3 regions of the Neobacillus sp. PVCKKU3 genome follow, and region 2 is predicted to be linked to each of the others. Evidence: riboswitches for the same ligand, from Rfam matches in the RefSeq annotation. Region 2 holds a riboswitch; each other region holds the start of a gene.
The links. A riboswitch is a leader RNA that binds a small molecule or an ion and turns the genes downstream of it on or off. The one in region 2 is predicted to bind glycine.
Positions count from the first base shown of each region.

Region 1: linked by a shared signal. The riboswitch ahead of ACNQGS_RS03785 (amino acid permease) and the one ahead of glyA (serine hydroxymethyltransferase) in region 2 are both predicted to bind glycine.
Region 3: linked by a shared signal. The riboswitch ahead of gcvT (glycine cleavage system aminomethyltransferase GcvT) and the one ahead of glyA (serine hydroxymethyltransferase) in region 2 are both predicted to bind glycine.

Region 1 covers NZ_JBLVQN010000003.1:182,618-187,335, reverse strand. The annotation lists gene pruA (L-glutamate gamma-semialdehyde dehydrogenase) at 1-1,613, opposite strand, end outside; glycine riboswitch at 1,913-1,993, shown strand; gene ACNQGS_RS03785 (amino acid permease) at 2,124-3,488, shown strand; gene ACNQGS_RS03780 (phosphoglycerate dehydrogenase) at 3,563-4,718, opposite strand, start outside.
Region 2 covers NZ_JBLVQN010000052.1:33,451-41,343, reverse strand. The annotation lists gene gcvPA (aminomethyl-transferring glycine dehydrogenase subunit GcvPA) at 1-314, opposite strand, end outside; gene gcvH (glycine cleavage system protein GcvH) at 316-711, opposite strand; gene gcvT (glycine cleavage system aminomethyltransferase GcvT) at 788-1,900, opposite strand; gene sdaAA (L-serine ammonia-lyase, iron-sulfur-dependent, subunit alpha) at 1,916-2,797, opposite strand; gene ACNQGS_RS25480 (serine dehydratase beta chain) at 2,797-3,315, opposite strand; gene glyA (serine hydroxymethyltransferase) at 3,331-4,581, opposite strand; glycine riboswitch at 4,659-4,741, opposite strand; glycine riboswitch at 4,745-4,849, opposite strand; gene ACNQGS_RS25470 (hypothetical protein) at 4,929-5,342, opposite strand; gene solA (N-methyl-L-tryptophan oxidase) at 5,406-6,572, opposite strand; gene ACNQGS_RS25460 (LysR family transcriptional regulator) at 6,749-7,624, shown strand; gene pfkA (6-phosphofructokinase) at 7,864-7,893, opposite strand, start outside.
Region 3 covers NZ_JBLVQN010000001.1:235,192-243,084, forward strand. The annotation lists gene comGD (competence type IV pilus minor pilin ComGD) at 1-73, shown strand, start outside; gene comGE (competence type IV pilus minor pilin ComGE) at 57-389, shown strand; gene comGF (competence type IV pilus minor pilin ComGF) at 364-813, shown strand; gene comGG (competence type IV pilus minor pilin ComGG) at 810-1,190, shown strand; gene ACNQGS_RS01245 (YqzE family protein) at 1,247-1,444, shown strand; gene ACNQGS_RS01250 (YqhG family protein) at 1,489-2,280, opposite strand; gene ACNQGS_RS01255 (DEAD/DEAH box helicase) at 2,258-3,946, opposite strand; glycine riboswitch at 4,106-4,195, shown strand; glycine riboswitch at 4,199-4,275, shown strand; gene gcvT (glycine cleavage system aminomethyltransferase GcvT) at 4,427-5,533, shown strand; gene gcvPA (aminomethyl-transferring glycine dehydrogenase subunit GcvPA) at 5,552-6,898, shown strand; gene gcvPB (aminomethyl-transferring glycine dehydrogenase subunit GcvPB) at 6,891-7,893, shown strand, end outside.

The DNA of each region.
Region 1 (4,718 bases), on a different contig from region 2:
GGATAAGCAACCTCTGCAGTTGGTGCAAAGTTTTCTTTGATGACACGAGGACTTGTCCAGCGAATCATGTTGAATACAGAACCTGCTTTATCGTTTGTACCAGATCCACGAGAACCGCCAAATGGCTGTTGATTAATCATCGCACCAGTTGGTTTATCATTGATATAAAAGTTTCCAGCTGCGCCGGATAAGCGGTTTTCTAAGTGAACAATGGCCCCGCGATCTTGGGCAAAGATTGAACCTGTTAAGGCATACATAGAAGCAGTATCTACTGCATGCAATGTTTCTTCTAATTGATCATTTTCATATACATAGATTGTTAAGACTGGTCCAAAGATTTCTTCCACCATTGTTTTGAAGTTTGGATTTGTAGTCACAATGATGGTCGGTTGAACGAAATATCCAACAGAATCATCATAAGTACCGCCAGCAATAATTTCTGCTTCTTCAGAAGCTGCTGCGTAATCGATATAGCTTGTAATTGAATCAAAAGCCGCTTTATCAATAACTGCACCCATGAAGTTTCTAAAATCGCGGACATCCCCAACTTTAAGCTTTGCCGTTTCTGCCACTAAACCGGCTTTTACTTCTTCCCACATACTTGCTGGAATATAAGCACGTGAAGCTGCGGAACATTTTTGACCTTGGTATTCAAATGCACCACGAACAAGGTTGGCTACTACTTTGTCTGCTTGTGCAGTTTCATGAGCGAATACAAAGTCTTTACCGCCTGTTTCCCCAATTAAACGAGGGTATGATTTATAGCTTGCAATGTTTTCCCCAACTGTTTTCCAAATCGTTTGGAACGTGCTTGTTGAACCGGTAAAATGGAATCCAGACATACGAGGGTCTGTTAGGACTACTTCTGATACTTGCGAACCACGAGAAGGCACGAAGTTGATGACACCTTTAGGTAATCCTGCCTCTTCTAAAATACGAATAAAGTAGTAGTTTGCTAGAATAGAAGTGGTAGCTGGTTTCCAAACGACTACGTTCCCCATCATTGCAGGAGCTGCTGGCAGGTTTCCGCCAATGGCTGTGAAGTTAAATGGAGAAATCGCCAATACAAAACCATCTAATGGACGGTAATCAGTACGATTCCATACATTCTTCATGCTGCTTGGCTGAATTTGATAAACTTGATTTGCATAATCAACGCCAAAACGTAAGAAGTCAACTAATTCTTGGGCAGAATCAATTTCAGCTTGAACAACTGTTTTGGACTGTCCTAACATCGTCGCGGCGTTCATTACATCACGGTATGGACCAGAGATTAAATCAGCAGCTTTTAAGAAAATAGCGGCGCGGTGTTCCCAAGCCATATTAGCCCATGCTTCTTTGGCAGCCATCGCCGCTTCAACAGCATCACGCAGCTCTTTTTCTCCGGCTTGCGAATAGTTTGCTAAAACATGTTGATGATCATGTGGCATAACCACTTGCTTCACTGTATCTGTCTTTATATTTTCGCCATTAATAATCACAGGAATATCGATTACGATACTAGATTGGCGTGTTAATTCTGCTTTTAATGTTTCCCGTTCTTTTGTACCTGGAGCATAAGTATTGCCAGGTTCATTTGTAGGAGTTGGGATTTTGAAAATTCCGTTACTCATTCTCTCACGTTCCTTCCCGTTTATATATTCTGTTCCCTTATAGACAAATCTACGTATTTCGACAATTATTATAACATACTTTTTCTGTTCTGGGACTTTCTATTGTCCCTTTATGAAAACGGATTCAAATCCATCCCTCGGGGGTGGTAAGTTAATTTCAGAGAGTCGATAAAATATTTAAGAGTCATTTATTGTTGACAAAGTAATTTAATACTACTAAAATTAAAAATTATTCAACAATACTATCTAAAAAACTTAATAATTAGCAAGCTATGATTGCTATGGATCACACTATAGCAGGAGCAGCTTCTGGAGAGACCGCGAAAATTACGCGGCGCCGAAGGGTTCACAATCTCAGGCAAAAGGACAGAAGAGTACTAAATATATATTTGTCGTGCTGGCAATTTTAAGCATAATAAGTATTATTTGTTATTCTTATGAACTAAGAGATTGGAGGACATCCAATCTCTTTTTTTATTGGGTTTTATAACTTCTAAGGAGGAGTCAACGTTGGCACAGCAAGAATTAAAGAAGAATTTAGCAAATCGGCATGTTCAACTAATTGCAATTGGCGGCACCATTGGTACCGGATTATTCTTAGGGTCGGGTAAAGCAATCCAACTAGCAGGTCCATCTATCATTCTAGCTTATTTAATCGTAGGGATGGCCTGTTTCTTTGTAATGAGGGCACTCGGAGAACTTCTGCTGTCAAAGGCAGGATATCAATCTTTTACCGACATTGCCGAGGATTATCTTGGACCTCGGATTGCGTTTGTAACGGGATGGACTTATTGGTTTTGCTGGATTATGACCGCTATGGCTGATGTGATTGCTGTTGGTGTATATGTACGATATTGGTTTGATATCCCACAGTGGATACCTGCAATGGTCTGTTTGGTCGTCTTATTGGGTCTCAATCTATTAACGGTAAAACTTTTTGGAGAATTGGAGTTCTGGTTTGCCTTAATAAAGGTCATTACCATTCTTGCCTTAATCGGAATTGGGGTGATTTTGCTAGTGATGGGATTCAAGACAGATGCAGGGGCGGTCTCTATTAAAAATCTTTGGGAACATGGCGGCCTTTTTCCAAATGGAATGACAGGCTTCTTGCTTTCATTCCAAATGGTCGTTTTTGCATTCGTTGGTGTGGAATTAGTGGGTGTATCGGCAGCAGAAACAGCCAATCCGGAAAAAAACATCCCTTCAGCCATTAATAAAATTCCTTTACGGATTTTATTTTTCTACGTTGGCGCATTGATCGTTCTTCTATGTATTAATCCATGGACGGAACTGAATGCCGCTGAAAGTCCGTTTGTCAAAACGTTTAGTATAGTCGGGATTCCGATTGCCGCAGGAATTATTAATTTTGTCGTTTTAACTTCAGCCGCTTCTGCTTGTAACAGTGGGATGTTTTCAACAAGCCGGATTTTATATAATTTAAGCAATAATAGCCAAGGTCCAGCGAATTTTGCAAGACTGAATAAAAATCATGTGCCAAGTAACGCGTTATTGATTTCGACTCTTGTCTTGACAGGGGGAGCGCTCCTTAGCAAACTTATTCCGGAGCAGGCTTTTGGAATTGTGACAACCATTAGTGCCATTTGTTTTATTTGGGTTTGGGGTGTTATTCTGGTTTGCCATTTAAGGTATAAAAAAAACCGTCAGGATTTACAGGCAAAGTCAAAATTTAAAGCACCATTTACACCATTTGTTAATTACGTGGTCCTAAGCTTGTTTGCGGCGATTCTCATCATCATGCTGTTTGCTGAGGCTACCCGTCCAGCCCTATTGTTGACACCAGTATGGTTTATTCTATTATTTATTTTGTATTCCTATAGAGGGAAAAAGGAAAAAAACATAAAATTATCAGCATAGACTCTAATAGTTTAAAAGAAATGGAGCCGGTATTGAAACCAGGCTCCATTTTCTTGTTAAAACGTAACATTCAATTAAATAATCCGTACTGTCACCATTCCGGAGATTTGATTTATTTTCTCCTCTAAGGAAGGAATAACATCCCCATTTACTTTATTATCAATGTCAATGATGGTATACGCATATTCTCCGCGGCTTCTGTTGACCATGTCGGCAATGTTTAAATGGTAGCCAGATATAGTTGAGGTAATCTGTCCTACCATGTTTGGAACATTGTGGTGGAATGCCGCCACGCGCCGCTTACCAGTATAAGGAAGGCTGGTATTTGGGAAATTCACTGAGTTTTTGATATTTCCTGTTTCTAAAAATTCCTTTACCTGACGAGCTGCCATGATTGCACAATTTTCCTCTGATTCATTTGTGGAGGCGCCTAGGTGCGGAATTGGAACGATATTTTTCATTTTAAGCACATTTTCATTCGGGAAATCGGTAACATACTTCCCAACTTTTCCGCTTTCTAGGGCTGCAGCCATGTCTGATTCATTGACAAGTTCACCACGGGAGAAGTTTAAAATATGAACACCAGGCTTCATGATACTGAATGTCGCTTGGTTAAACATACCTCTTGTGTCATCTGTTAGCGGTACGTGAACAGTGATATAGTCAGATTCTGCAAATAACTGTTCAATTGTCATTGCCCGCTGTACATTGCGGGACAAATTCCAAGCGGTATCGACAGAGATAAATGGATCAAATCCGATGACATCCATATCTAAATCCAACGCATCATTCGCCACAAGGGCACCAATCGCTCCTAAACCAATGACACCCAATGTTTTCCCTTTAATTTCTTTTCCGACAAATTGTTTTTTGCCTGCTTCGACAAGCTTTGGAATTTGTTCGCCTTCACCATCTAACGACTTAGTCCAAGCTACACCAGCAAAAAGGTTACGGGAAGAAGCTATTAATGAGGTAAGGACCATTTCTTTTACAGCGTTGGCATTTGCTCCAGGGGTATTGAATACAACAATACCTTGCTCTGTACATCTATCGACCGGAATATTGTTAACACCTGCTCCTGCTCTTGCGATTGCCTTTAAATTTTCACCGAATTCTAACGAGTGCATATTAAAGCTGCGAACAAGGATGGCATCGGGGTTTTCACTGCCGTTGTCAACCAGAAAGCCGTTCTTATTGAATACGTTTAGCCCTCTTTCCGCGATATTATTA
Region 2 (7,893 bases):
TAGGGTGTATAGGCTGTATAAAATTCAGAGCGGGATATCATGTGATTCACTACACTTGGGATGTAATGGTCATAGGTTCCTGCACCAAGAAACGTCGGGTATTGATTTGCATTTATATTTTGCCCAGCAAGCTGCTGCATTTTTTTCAACAGAAGCGGTTCAGGAACTGCTTCCGGTATATTTAGCTCACCATCGAGACGAATCTCCGCCGGTAAATCCTCGAATAACGCTTCCACAGACGAAACATTTAACAATTCAAGCATTTCCGCTTGATCTTCTTTTGTATCAGGAAGGTATCGATAAGTCGCTGTCATCCTATTCCTCTCCTTCATTAATAAATGCCTGGTACTCAGCCTCATTTAAAAGGGATTCTAATTCTTCTGGATTGGACAATTCTACCTCTACCAGCCAGCCGGCATCATATGGTTGTTCATTGATCGTCTCAGGAGCGCTTTCCAGTTCCTCATTGACACTTACAACTGTACCGGATACAGGTGAGTAAATATCAGAAACTGCTTTAACCGACTCAATTGTCCCGATTGTTTCGTTAGCCGTTAATTCATCGCCTTCTGCTGGATTCTCAACGAAAACGATATCCCCCAACTGGTGCTGTGCATAATCAGAGATTCCGATTCGCACACGATTTTCACCCAATAATAATACCCACTCATGCTCCTTGCTATATAAAAGGTTTGCTGTCGCGTTTGTCATATGAATCCTTCCTTCCACCCTAGTTTTCAAAATTTAGTCATTCCTGTAAAACCAATCAATCTCGGAAAAAATGAACCTAACTCTTTTTATAAAAAGGTGTTTTCACAACAACTGCCTCAATTTGCTTATTGCGAATTTCCACCTTAACCTGAGTTCCAACTGTTGCAAACTCTGCGCTTAAAAGGGCAAGGCCTAAACTTTTCTTCAATGTCGGGGAATGGGTTCCCGATGTAATGAAGCCGATTTCCTCTCCGCCTTCAGAAAATACTTTATAGCCATGCCGCGGGATTCCTCTCCCTGTCACTTCGATTCCGACTATTTTTCGTTTTAATCCTTCTTCTTTTTGCTTAGCAAGTACTTCCTTACCTATAAATGCTGATTCTTTGTTTGTTTTTACGGCAAATCCAATGCCTGATTCGAGCGGTCCGATGTCGCTGGAAAGCTCTTGACCATACAGTGCCAAGCGGGCTTCAAAGCGAAGTGTATCCCGGGCCCCAAGTCCGCAAGGCTTTAAGCCATCTTCTGTTCCTGCATCTAAGAGCCTCTCCCAAAGCGCTTCCACTTTGTCTGCCGCTAAATAAAGCTCAAATCCGTCCTCCCCCGTATAGCCGGTGCGCGAGACTAGTACACCAGAGATCCCGGAAACCGTGACATGATCAGCAAAATGGAAAAAGCCAATTTCCGCTAAATTTGTATCGGTTACTTTTTGTAAAATTTTTTCGGCTTTTGGACCTTGAATGGCAAGCTGGGCAGTGTCAGAAGAAATATTTGTTAAGGCTACATTCCCTTGTGCCTGCTGTTTCATCCACTCGTAATCTTTTTCAATATTTGCCGCATTAATCACAAGCAGATACTTTTCACTCGCTAACTTGTAAACTAGTAAATCATCGACTGTTCCGCCGTCCGGATAACACATTGCCGTATACTGTGCCTGGTTGATCTGAAGCTTGGCTACATCGTTTGTTACTAGGTAATTAATATAGCTCTCAGCATCTTTTCCTTCTACAAGAACCTCACCCATATGTGAAACATCGAACAGGCCTGCCTCGTTACGGACTGCCTCATGTTCTTCTAAAATTCCAGAAAATTGAACCGGAAGCTCCCAGCCTCCAAAATCAATGACCTTTGCGCCGTACTTTTTATAAGTTTCAAAAAGCGGTGTCCGCTTTAATACTGTATCTGTACTCATCTGAGCCCCTCCGTCTTATGTGTTTCTGCAAAGTAACCGATCCTTTAATTTTATTCCCGTGTCCGTCATCGCTAGGCCGCCGAGTGCCGTTTCCCTTAGTGTACGCGGCATTTCCTTGCCTATTTTGTACATTGCCTCAATGACTTCATCACATGGGATCCGGCTTTCAATTCCAGCAAGCGACAGGTCGGCTGCTGAAAAGGCAATCGAAGTGCCGATCACGTTTCGCTTAATGCAAGGAACTTCTACGAGACCGGCGACTGGGTCACATACTAACCCTAAAAGGGATTTCATCGCGATTGCGGTGGCGTTTACGACCTGCTCTGGTGTCCCGCCCTTTAATTCAACAATTGCCCCTGCCGCCATTGCGGTGGCCGAACCAACCTCCGCTTGGCATCCTCCTGCCGCTCCAGAGATAAAGGAGCGGTTGGCAATCACATATCCGAGTGCACTTGCGGTAAACAAACCCATGACTAAATCCCGATAGGAGGTGTCGTCATTCTTTCGCAGTGAAAATAAAACCCCCGGTAAAATACCGGCTGCCCCGGCCGTTGGCGTCGCCACAATCACGCCCATCCGTGCATTGCTTTCAGATGTTGCCATTGAGAACGTCATGGCATCGTTAATATATGGACCTGATAAGCCCTTCCCGTTATTTACATATTCGCTCATCTTGACGGCATCACCGCCGGAAATACCGCTTGGTGCCGGGGAAGCATCCACTACACCGGTCTCCACTGCTTGCTTCATTTTAATTAACCGCTTTGCCATCATATCGATGATCGTCTCTTTGTCACGGCCTGATTTTTCCATTTCCACCATCAGCATCATGTCGCCAACTGTTTTCCGTTCACGGTTACAAAGTTCAAGAAGCTCGTTCATTGACCGAAAATCCATCATACACCCTCCAAGATCGCTTCATGAAAAGGATTGGAACGAAATTTTGCTGCGATTTCTGAAAAATCATCACTTGTGCTTAATCGAATATCAACTATTTCATCATCAATCATAAAGATTTTTGATAAACCGCCGCCTAATGATACACCGCCTACTTTAACAAAATGGCCCGCACGTCTTGCCCTAATAACAGTTGTATTTGGATGATCGTAATAAGGACAGCGATCTTCAAATTTAAATTCATAGTGAAGCCCGTATCGTTTAGTTAATTCAACCGCATATCTAATTCTGGTATCATCTGTGTTCATCCCAAGCAGACCGCCAAGAAGCGCCTTATCCGTTCCGTGTCCCTGGTATGTTTCGGAGAACGAATCATAGAAAGTAATATCCGCCCTTTGCGGGGACCCTCCAAGCAACTCATAAACAAATTTCCCAATTGATACAACACCGGCGGTATGAGAACTTGATGGCCCAACCATAATTGGGCCGATGATGTCAAAACAGCTTTGATACTCCATTAAGCTACCCCTTTCTTACACAGTGATTGGCTGTTGAAATAATGGAAATCTCCCGCAAATTGCTTTTGTTGTCTTTCTCCCCTGTTCGATTACGGCTAAATCTCCTTTGCTCTTAAGAACGGCTGCGATCACTTTTGCGATTTGCACCATTTCCTCTTGTTTCATTCCACGTGTTGTTAACGCGGCTGTTCCCATGCGGATTCCGCTTGTCACAAACGGGCTTTGCGGGTCGTATGGAATGGTGTTTTTGTTAACTGTTATCCCGACTTCTTCAAGCAATTTCTCTGCTTCTTTTCCTGTTAAATCCCATGGACGCACATCCAGGAGCACAATATGGTTATCAGTCCCGCCGGATACAAGCGCTGCCCCTTCCTGCTTTAGCGCCTCTCCCAGTGCAGCTGAATTTTCTATAATTTGTTTGGCATATTCCTTAAAGCTTGGCTGCAATGCTTCATTGAAAGCAACTGCCTTAGCTGCAATAATATGCATAAGCGGCCCGCCCTGAATTCCCGGAAAAACAGCTTTATTAATTTTTTTTATGATTTCTTCATCGTTTGTTAAAATCACTCCGCCTCGTGGGCCGCGCAATGTTTTATGCGTAGTGCTGGTCACAACATCCGCATATGGAACCGGAGAAGGATGGAGACCTGCAGCAACAAGTCCGGCAATATGTGCCATATCAACCATCAGTTTTGCGCCAACCTGATCGGCGATTTCTCTAAATCTCGCAAAATCAATCACTCTCGGATAAGCGCTCGTACCGGCGATAATTAATTTTGGTTGTTCTCTTTTCGCAACTTCTTCCAGCTCATCGTAATCAATCAGGTGATTGTCTTCTCTTACCCCATAAGAAACGACATCGAACCATTTTCCTGACATTGCTACCGGACTGCCGTGAGTTAAATGGCCGCCATGCGATAAATTCATCCCCATAATCTTATCGCCTGGTTGAAGCAGGGCGAAAAACACAGCAGTATTGGCCTGGGCACCGGAGTGAGGCTGGACATTAGCAAATTTGGCGCCGAATAATTTAGTTAACCGTTCAATCGCTGCCTGTTCTGCGACATCCACAAATTCACAGCCGCCATAATAGCGCTTACCTGGATAACCCTCGGCATACTTGTTCGTCATCACGCTTCCCATTGCTTCCAAAACATCAGGGCTGACAAAGTTTTCTGATGCTATTAATTCCAAGGTATGAAGCTGGCGGTTTTTCTCACTTTCAATCGCCTCAAAAATTGTTAAATCGTTTTGTTGTAAACTCATTGATCATTCCTCCACTTCTCCATAATTGCTTTAAAAAAAACAAAAAAGGACAGAAAAGGGGTGTAGAATCATCCCTTCTCTGTCCTTTTACCTGAGAGTTAAACTCCAATATTTATGGAGCATTCTCCTTTGGTGGCATTTTCAAATACGCTCTCCAGAGGTGCGTCCTGTTATGGTTCTTTTACCTGAGAGATTGGTTCCAAGGGTTTTTTTGGAACTTGCTCCTTCGGTGGTAGATGTAGATAATACACTCTCCCACAACAATCATCCGCTCTATTCAATTTTATTATTTTCAGAATAATCATTCTGTTTGTAATTGTCAATGCTTTTTAAAATAAGTTTGTTTATTACAAATAAGTAGGATTTGCTTCTACATTTTTGAAGTAAACCACTTCGCCATCACTTTCACCATCGAAAATAACCGTTGTATTAGGCGAGAAGACTAATACGTCCCCTACTTCTGCCACATATTTATTTCCTTCTACATCGCGGACAACCATTTTACCTTTGGTCACAACTTTAATTTCGATAAACGTAAATTCTGCAGAATAATCAACCGAAGGCTGTAGTGCATAATAACCCATTGTTAATACTTGTTTTTTATCTGTAATCGGCACATCAAGGATTTGCCCCTTTAACTCAGGTGTTCCCCGCAATACGCTTAATTCATTTAATTTATAGGTTCCTGCTTTAATTAATTGAATGCCCGGTTTTGCATCTAAATACGTTAATTGGCTTTGTGTTAATGTTTTTTCGCTCATTTTTGCACCTCTAAATTTATTATTTTTTTTATTGTTCTAGGATAATGGCAATTTAATAATCTATTAGATCTTTGCTTTCTGTTTTAAAGCAGGGCGATTGATAGAGAAAAGAGAAATATCATGTTCAGTTTTGCCAGTTGTCACTAGTTGGCTTAACGTTTCACCAACAACACTTGAGAATTTAAATCCATGGCCGGAGAAGCCTGCTGCGATTGCCACATTGGAGTACTGCGGATGCAAATCAATCACAAAATGTTCATCAGGTGTTTTGGTGTACATGCAAACTGCCCCTCTTTTAAGAGTTCCAGTAGCACCCGGCATGTATTCTTCTAGGAATCTGCGAATATTTCCTTCATCCTCCGTATAGATCCCAAATTCACGATTAATTGTATCTGGGTCGATTTTTTGACCGAAAGTATGGTATCCTATTTTCAAACCGCAGCCGCTGAAGCTTGGGAACCCGTAATAGATGCCTGTCGGTACTTCAACCATGAAGGCCGGGAAACCATGGGTATTGCTATACTGTGATTCTTCGCATTCGAAGAACCCAACAACTTGGCGGTAAGGCTGTAACGGAATATCAATATTTAATTTTGATAGAAGTTTGCTGTTCCAAGCCCCCATGCTCAAAATCAACTTACTGCCGGTAAAGGAACCAAATTCAGTTTGGATTTTGACAGAGTCCTCGGAAATCTCAAAATCCTCAACCCTTGTATGTGTTAACACTTTTGCACCATTTGCTTCAGCTAGCTCGCGATAGGCGCGAATGCAATTTTCACTGAATAAGACGCCGGAGTTTTTTTCATAGATTGCGTTAAAGTTTTCAGGGACGGTTACTCCAGGCCAGCGCTGATGAATTTCTTCGCCTTCTAGTAAATCAACATCCAACCCATGAATGTTAGCAGCTTCGATCGTTTCAGCAACGAAGTCAGATTCACCTTTAGGTCCAAATACTAAAACACCGGTTTTTGTAAAAATCTTATGATGTGTTTCTCTTTCAAGTTCATACCATAACTCTTGGGCTCTTAAGGCAAACGGTACATACTCCCGTCCTTCACCATAGGCATGGCGGATAATCCGTGTGTCACCATGATGGCTGCCATTCGTATGAGGCGGATCAAATGCATCTACCAATAATGTTTTCACACCCTGTTTGGCCAGGTAGTAACCTGCTGCCATTCCCATCGATCCTGCGCCAACTACAATTACATCAAAGTCTTTTTTGCTCATCGTTTCTGCTCTCCTTTTTCAATAATTTAAATTTTCTTAATTCTTTAATAACATCTTACGACCTTTCTGCCATCATGTAAAATGATTAAAAGAGATACTATCTATCTCTATTAGAAATATTATCTCTATTAGCAATGTGGTAATAGGAATAACAGATTGATACGGGGGGAATAGCCATGGAAATTAAGGATTTGCGGATCTTTCAAAAGGTAGCTGAATTCGGAAGCATTTCAAAGGCCGCCAAAAGCTTAAATTATGTTCAATCCTATGTAACCGTAAGGATCAGGCAGTTGGAGGAAGAACTTCAAACCGAGTTATTTCACCGCTCAAGCCGCGGCATGGTTATCAATTCGGAAGGAAAAAAACTATTGTTTTATGCTCAAAAAATTATTTCCATGGTCGATGAGATGTTAAAAGTGGTTCAAGACTCGGATAACCCGGTTGGGACCCTTGAAATAGGCACTGTTGAGACATTATACAAACTTCCACTGATTCTATCCGCCTATCACAAGAAATATCCCAACATTGACTTGTCTCTTGTAAGTGGTGTAACAGAGGATCTAGTCGAGGATATTCTCAGCTATAAACTGGACGGAGCATTTGTAACAGGAAATTTTAATCATCCACAAATTGCTCAATATGAAGTCTTTGAAGAGGAGTTGGTTTTAATCTCCAACCAGGAAGAGGTTCCTTTTGAGGAATTAAAAAACAAGCCGCTCCTTGTTTTCAAACAAGGGTGCAGCTACCGTTCAAAATTGGAGGGCTGGGTCCGCGATGAGGGAAGAATCAATGCAAAAATCATGGAATTTGGCACTTGGGAGACGATTTTGGGCAGTGTAATAGCCGGTTTGGGGATTACGATTATCCCAAAATCTACGGTTAGTCTCTTGGAGGCAGATGGGGTTGTTCGAATCTATCATATTCCCGAAAAATACTCCAAAATCACAACGGTTTTTATTCGCCGGGCAGATTCATTCCTGACAAATACAATGCAGAAATTTATCGAAACAATCCAAAATGTTAGTGATCAAGAAAAAAAGGTAGAAGTATAAATATAGTCGCGAGCGTAATCCCCCTGCATAACGGAAGAGGGATTACGCTAGTTTACAAGATATAGAGTGTTCAGCTAAGATTTTTTTCCGATTCGATTGTTCTTGATGATGAATCATAATTTTTATATCCTGGAATTCACTTTTTCCACATATACCGCAAATCGATTCTTTTGAATAGAGCGTTCTGCAATGAATGCAATATTTTTTTTCCAATATGGCCACTCTCCTATTCTTTTTCCTTAAATAGAAAGGCTTCTAGCTAATTCGTA
Region 3 (7,893 bases), on a different contig from region 2:
AGAAACTGAGAAGAAGACTTATCGAATGACCATTTTAATTGGAAAAGGCCGGTTTTATGTTACAGAACAATAAAGGGTTCTTTTTATTAGAATTACTGTTGTCCTTATCAGCTATGTTTTTGATTTGTTTGGTTTTCATTCCGTCGGTCACGGATTTAAGAAAGCAATCCATAAATGTGCAGATTGAGAAAAAGATGAGGCAGATCATGTATGAGGAACTGGAGGCAAAATTAATTGATAATCGGACATTTGCCAATTATACATTGGTACAAAATGAGATTGGTTATCAAATTACTTGGAAGGACTCCTTCGGGCAAAAGGAGGTTTGCGTTAAAGTTGAAAAAACGCCCTTACATTTGGAAAATGAAATCTGTGGCAGTCTCGAATGAAAAAGGTTTTACGCTCATTGAGGTAATGTTTTCGTTGGTAATTCTTTCAATTATTGTTTTTTATATGACACCTCTCTTTCAACTTATTCTTGACAATAAGGAGAATCAAGCGAGTATTCAAGCAATGGAATGGGAGGTTTTCTGCAGCCAAATAAAAAAAGAAATCCGCTGGTCGACCAAGGCCGAGGTAGTTTCCAATCGGCTGATCCTAACAAAAGACGGAGAAACCATTTATTATGAAATTTACGGCAGCAATTTAAGAAGACGGGTTAACTCGACGGGGCATGAAATTATCCTGCAGAATGTTTCACAGCATTCGTTTGCTTTGATGAATAATGCCGTAAAGGTAACGGTAAAGGATTTAAAAGGTATAGAGTATTCTGTTACCGCCTATTCTTTAATTGATTGGAATAAGAGCACATGAAAAATAGTCAAAAAGGCTTCACTTATCCCCTTACATTATGTCTGTTGATCATTTTTCTGCTGTTTTTTTCAATGGAGGTGGAGAAACTTCTGTCGGAGAGAAAGCTAGCGCACGAATCAGCCGTTATTTTCCAGGAAGAGTATTATTTCTTGTCATCGGTAAAGAAATTCGAAACTCAGGCTCAGGTGTCAGGAACAATCCCGTCTAAAGGAACGTTTGGATTTCAGAAGGGGAATATGGATTTTCTCGCCGATCCCCCGTCAGGATATGTCCAAAGAGTTTCCTTTACACTCCGGCTTCAGTCGGGAGAATTGGTAAACGGGAAAGGATATTTTGACACGAGGTCAAAAAAGCTAATGAAATGGATTACTTATTGATTTGAAAGGATAAACCTTGGACATACTTGTAATGTAAGTTAAAGGCAGGTGTGTACATGAAAACGAATGATTATGTAAAATATATGACGCAAACAATTGTCAAATATGCGGACCAGCCGAAAGACGAACGAAAACGTCAGCGCCTCGAGCGAAAACAGACCAAAGCATCCTTCTGGTATCGCTGGTTTGGCATCCTTCCCTATATTGTGTATTCAGAGGTTAAGAGACGGAAAATGAAAGACAGTGGACTTTAAAAAGTAACCCCCAAGCATAATTTTAAGACTTGGGGGTTTCCTCTTTATATTGCCTTTTCTGTTAAGTAAAACAGCCCGCCATTGATAAAGGAAATATGAATTCGCGGCTCATATTGATCCTTGAGAGCCTGTTTTTCTGTCTCATAGTTTTCGTTTTCATCTTCGATGTCCTCATAAAAATGATTCAGCAGTTCTAAATCCTTCTTCCAGCGTATCTTTGCTTCATCGGCCCAGGTATGGTCATCATTTTCAATTACTGATTTTAAATAATTTTCAATTCGAACCATTCCGCTTTTTGGTTTAACCAGTGGTGATAATGTAAACGAGTAATCAGGGATTTTCGGCGTTAACGAAATTTTAAGCAGGTAATTATGAAAATCCTCCACCATTTTCCCGTTAATAAGCTGAAGGCCGATTGATTTAAAAATATCGCGTTTACGGTCACATTGATAGGAGATTTTTACATTCATGCACAGCCATGGCAGCAAGGGAGTCTGGACGGCGGAGTTGCCGTGATTTTCATAAAGCCTTATATATCTGGCTAAATTTTTTGTAGACTCAAAAATTTGATGCAGGCGGGGCGAACCAAAATGGATGGTTTCCCCTTTGAGATTTTCAGGTGCTGCTTTTTGGTTGGTGATAAGGGTCAATCTCATTGGATTTGGTATTCCGCCAGTTTTCTCTAAATAATGCCAGTAAAAGGGCCGATTCATTAGTTCCTTATCCATTTCAATTGTTAGTTGGACATCTAAGTATCCAGGGTGATTAGTGACGATGGGACATTCATTTGCCATAAAATAATTTAAAAGAAACTTATGAATTTCCTGCTGCTGCATGTGATTCTCCTTTTTTCATATTTTGTGCAAATTCAATCATTGAAGATAAATTCTCCATTTTAATCCGCATTTCCCCTTCTGAGCAGGAGTCGCCAAAGATATCCATTATATGATCTTCAATATTTCCGAATTCTAGTTTTGTTAGAATATCATCAAGTTCTCCGATGACTCTTTCAAATAAATCAATCTTTTCGTATAAAAGCTTTAAAATATGCTCTTCCACTGTATCTTTGATGGCAAAATTATAAATCATGACATCTTTTTCCTGACCGAGGCGGTGAATCCTTCCGATGCGCTGCTCCAGTCTCATCGGGTTCCACGGCAGATCAAAATTGATAATGTGGTTGCAAAATTGCAGGTTAATCCCTTCCCCGCCCGCTTCAGTGGCAATCAGCACCTGGGCATGCTTTTGGAACAACTCGCGCATCCAGTCCTTTTTCCCGCGCTTGAAACCGCCGCGGAAAGGAACGGAGGAAATTCCGTGCTGCTTTAAGTACCACTGTAAATATAATTGGGTAGCCCGGTATTCCGTAAAAATAATCACTTTATCATTTATTTTCTGAATTAATTCAAGGGCTTTTACTGCCTTGGAATTTTGCTCGACGGTCTCTACCTTTTTAATTAAAAAGTTGATTTGTTCTTGATAGGCCTGCGTTGGGTTTTCCTTTTTAAGAAGCATGTTTTTTAAGGTGTAGAAAACGGCCTCGCGGCTTGAGCATGCTTCACGCTGCAAAGTCATCACAGAAAAACTGCTCGTTTGAACCCAGTCTCCCTCATTTTTAAGCTCTAAGATGGAGTCATACAGTTCGCGTTCCGATTTTGTAAATTCAATCGGAATCGTCTCCACATGCCGTTTCGTCCATTCGATTCCTGTATCGGCACGGCGGTTGCGGATCATGACTTTATTGACTAGCTCTTTTAGATGCTGGTCATCATTTAAGGAACGGGAATCACGTTTATATTTTTCGTAAAAGACAGTTTCATTCCCTAAGTGACCAGGCTTTAATAGGGATACGAGGTTAAAAATCTCCTCAATCCTGTTTTGAATAGGTGTTGCCGTCAGCAATAAACAAAACTTCTTTTTTAAGTTTTGAACAAATTCGTAGTTTTTAGTTTTATTATTTTTTAATTTATGGGCTTCATCGATAATGATGAGGTCATAGTCTTGCTTGTAAATGATCTCCCGATGCGGATTTCGTTTCGCCGTATCGATGGAGGAAACAACGACATCACATTGTTCCCAAACATAGCTTTTTCTTTGAGTGACAGCTGGTATATAAAATTTGCTATTTAATTCCTGTGCCCACTGGGTGACTAAGGAGGCGGGAACAAGAATTAACACTTTTTTCACTAATCCGCGAATCATGTATTCTTTTAAAATTAACCCCGCCTCGATAGTCTTTCCGAGACCCACTTCATCCGCAAGGATGGCCTTTCCGTTCATGTTTTCAACCACCTGCTTGGCTGTTTCAAGCTGATGAGGGAGAGGCGTCAAATTTGGCAGATGCTTTGGGGCCTGCAGGCCTTCGAATTCCGGGACCACCAAGTGTTTTTCAATATCGATGGCCAATTTAAAAAGCTCCCAATTCCCCCAAGGTCCATCATGATCAATTTTATGTAAAAAATCATCCTGCCAGGAGGAATCAAATTCCATTTCGACATTCATCCTTTTCAGCTCCTTTTTTCGATAAAATGTTATTGCCCGATATGTTGTTTTAATGGTAGGATGATAATAGCTTTGAAAGTTTCAAATATTTAAATAAGGTAATCTATTTTTTAAGTATAATTAGTATGACCAAATTGGAAAAAAATATTATAAGTGCGAATGAAAACAAGGGGAGAGACTACTTTTTGTAGCGCCGAAGGAGCAAGCAGCTTATGTGAATCTCTCAGGCAAAAGAACTCTTGTTGGACGCAGCTCTGGAGAGTGCTGGATGATACCAGCCACCAAAGGGGACAGCCGATTTAGGTAAACTTTCAGGTGCAAGGACAGAGACCTTCTTTATTGGTAAAGGGAGGTTTCTGTCCTTTTTTGCACCTTTTTGTTGTTTTTAGGAAAAGGGCAAGGAGTTTTCCTGGTTTTGTTAATTGGCAATAATTCATTTTTACAAATAATGAACATGTAGTAAATGAAGGGGGATTTATGATGACGGAATTAAAACGCACTCCGCTGTTTGAAGTTTACAAGGAATACGGCGGAAAAACCATCGATTTTGGCGGCTGGGAGCTGCCTGTCCAGTTTTCAAGCATCAAGGATGAGCATGAAGCTGTCCGCACGAAAGCCGGTTTATTCGATGTGTCCCATATGGGCGAAGTTGAGGTAAAGGGCCCAGACAGCCTCAACTATTTACAAAAATTGATGACAAATGACATCTCAAAAGTGAAAAACGGCGGGGCACAATATACTGCGATGTGCTATGAAAACGGCGGAACTATTGACGACCTGCTTGTTTACAAGGTTGAAGACAATCATTATTTGCTTGTTGTCAACGCATCGAATATTGAAAAGGACTACAACTGGCTGGAGAAGCATCTTGAAGGCGATGTAACAATCGAAAATTTGTCTGAAACAATGGCACAGCTTGCGCTTCAAGGCCCTCTTGCTGAAAAGGTATTACAGAAGCTTGCTTCAGAGACGGATTTAAGTCAAATCGGCTTTTTCAAATTCCAGCAGGAAGTTGTTTTAAATGGGAAAAAAGCACTTGTATCTAGAACTGGTTATACAGGGGAAGACGGTTTTGAAGTATATTGTGATGCCGGTGATGTCGTAGAACTCTGGACTGCCATTCTGGAAGCCGGAAAAGACGAGGGAGTTATTCCTTGCGGCCTCGGTGCACGCGACACACTTCGTTTTGAAGCAAATTTAGCGCTTTACGGCCAGGAATTATCACCGGAAATCTCCCCGCTTGAGGCAGGAATTGGCTTTGCAGTGAAATTGAATAAAGAGGCTGATTTTATTGGAAAAGAAGCTCTCGTGAAACAAAAGGAAGCAGGTTTGTCCCGGAAGCTTGTTGGGGTTGAGATGGTTGACCGGGGAATTCCGCGTCACGGCTATCCAGTTTACAAAGGGGAAGCGCTAATTGGTGAAGTTACCACCGGTACACAGTCCCCAACCTTAAAGAAAAACATCGGACTTGCCCTCATTTCTTCCGAACATGCAGGACTCGATACCGAAGTTGAAGTTGAAATTCGCGGAAAACGTTTAAAAGCGAAAGTGGTTCCTACACCTTTTTATAAAAGAGAAAAGAAATAGCAGAAGGGAGCAAGGTTTATGAAACATCGCTATTTACCCATGACTGAACAAGATAAGCAGGCAATGCTGGAGACAATTGGCGTTTCCACTGTCGATGAACTATTCAGTGATATTCCTGAAAAAGTACGATTTAAAGGTGAATACAATATTAAACCGGCAAAATCAGAAACAGCTTTGATGAAAGAACTTTTTCAGTTAGCAAGCCGGAATGCTGATTTAAAATCGAATGTGTCTTTCTTAGGTGCCGGAGTTTATGACCACTATATGCCGGTTATCGTTGACCATGTCATCTCAAGATCAGAGTTCTACACAGCCTATACACCTTACCAACCGGAGATCTCCCAAGGGGAACTGCAGGCGATTTTTGAATTCCAAACAATGATTTGTGAATTAACAGGAATGGATGTGGCTAACTCCTCGATGTATGACGGCGGTACCGCACTTGCTGAAGCAGCAATGCTAAGTGCTGGCCACACTAAACGGAAAACCATCCTGGTTTCCGGTGCTGTCCACCCTGAATCCCGTGAGGTTCTGGAAACTTACGCAAAGGGTCAATACCTTGATGTGATTGAGGTTCCTGTGAAGGATGGCATTACTGATGTTGAAGCCCTAAAAGGATTGCTAAATGCTGACGTAGCTGCGGTTGTCGTTCAATATCCAAACTTTTTAGGTCGAATTGAACCTTTAAAAGAGCTTGAAGAGATTATTCACGAAAATAAAGCAATGTTTGTTGTTTCCAGCAATCCATTATCACTTGGAATTTTGACACCCCCAGGAAAATTTGGTGCAGATATTGTTGTCGGCGATGCCCAGCCGTTCGGAATCCCGACTGCCTTTGGAGGTCCGCACTGTGGCTATTTTGCGGTTACGACCAAGCTAATGCGTAAAGTTCCCGGACGTCTTGTCGGCCAGACAACAGATGACCAAGGCCGCCGCGGTTTTGTTTTAACACTGCAGGCACGTGAGCAGCATATCCGCCGCGATAAGGCGACTTCTAATATTTGCTCCAACCAAGCCTTGAATGCCCTTGCTGCATCTGTTGCGATGACTGCCCTTGGAAAAAAAGGTGTCCGCGAAATCGCAACAGCCAATTTACAAAAGGCTCATTATGCAAAAATCGCTTTTAAAGAAGCAGGGTTTGAAGTAGTTAATGATGGTCACTCCTTTAACGAGTTTGTTGTCAATTTAAATAAACCGGTAAAAGAGGTTAATCAGCAGCTGCTCCAAAAAGGAATCATTGGCGGTTATGATTTGGGCCGTGACTATCCTGAGCTTGCAGGCCATATGCTCATCTGCGTGACAGAGCAAAGAACGAAGGAAGAGATTGATACATTAGTGAAAGAATTGGGGGATTTGCATGCATAATCAAGACCAGAAGCTGATTTTTGAAGTAAGTACACCAGGCCGGGTCGGATACAGCCTTCCGGAAATGGATGTTCCTGAAGCAGATGTTGCTGCGCTCCTTCCAGAAGGATATTTAAGGGAAGAGGAGCCTCTGCTCCCTGAAGTTTCAGAACTGGATATCATGCGCCATTATACGTCCCTCTCCAGACGGAATCACGGTGTAGACTCCGGTTTTTATCCATTAGGGTCTTGTACGATGAAATACAATCCTAAGATTAATGAGAATGTAGCCCGCTACAACGGGTTTGCGCATATTCATCCGCTCCAGGATGAAAGTTCAGTTCAAGGTGCGCTTGAGCTTTTATATGACCTTCAGCAGCATTTAAAAGAAATTACCGGTATGGATGAAGTGACCTTACAGCCGGCGGCAGGTGCCCACGGGGAATGGACCGGATTGATGATGATTCGCGCATACCATGAAGCAAATGGCGACCTAAAACGGAACAAGGTTATCATACCTGACTCCGCTCACGGTACAAACCCAGCTTCTGCAACAGTTGCAGGACTTGAGACGGTTACAGTAAAGTCGAATGAAAATGGTCTTGTAGACTTAGAAGACTTAAGAAGAGTGGTGGGAGAAGATACAGCAGCGTTAATGTTGACGAACCCGAATACACTTGGCCTTTTTGAAGAACATATTGTTGAAATTGCTGAAATCGTCCACGAAGCTGGCGGTAAGGTTTATTACGACGGGGCGAACCTAAACGCAGTTCTATCAAAAGCCCGCCCGGGTGATATGGGCTTTGACGTAGTTCACTTGAATCTTCACAAAACGTTTACTGGCCCGCACGGAGGCGGCGGTCCTGGTTCCGGTCCTGTCGGTGTGAAATCAGATTTAATTCCGTTCCTGCCAAGACCGGTTATTGCCAAACAGGGCGACGAATATGTTCTAGATTATGATCGTCCGCAATCAATTGGCCGCGTTAAGCCATACTACGGAAACTTTGGCATTAACG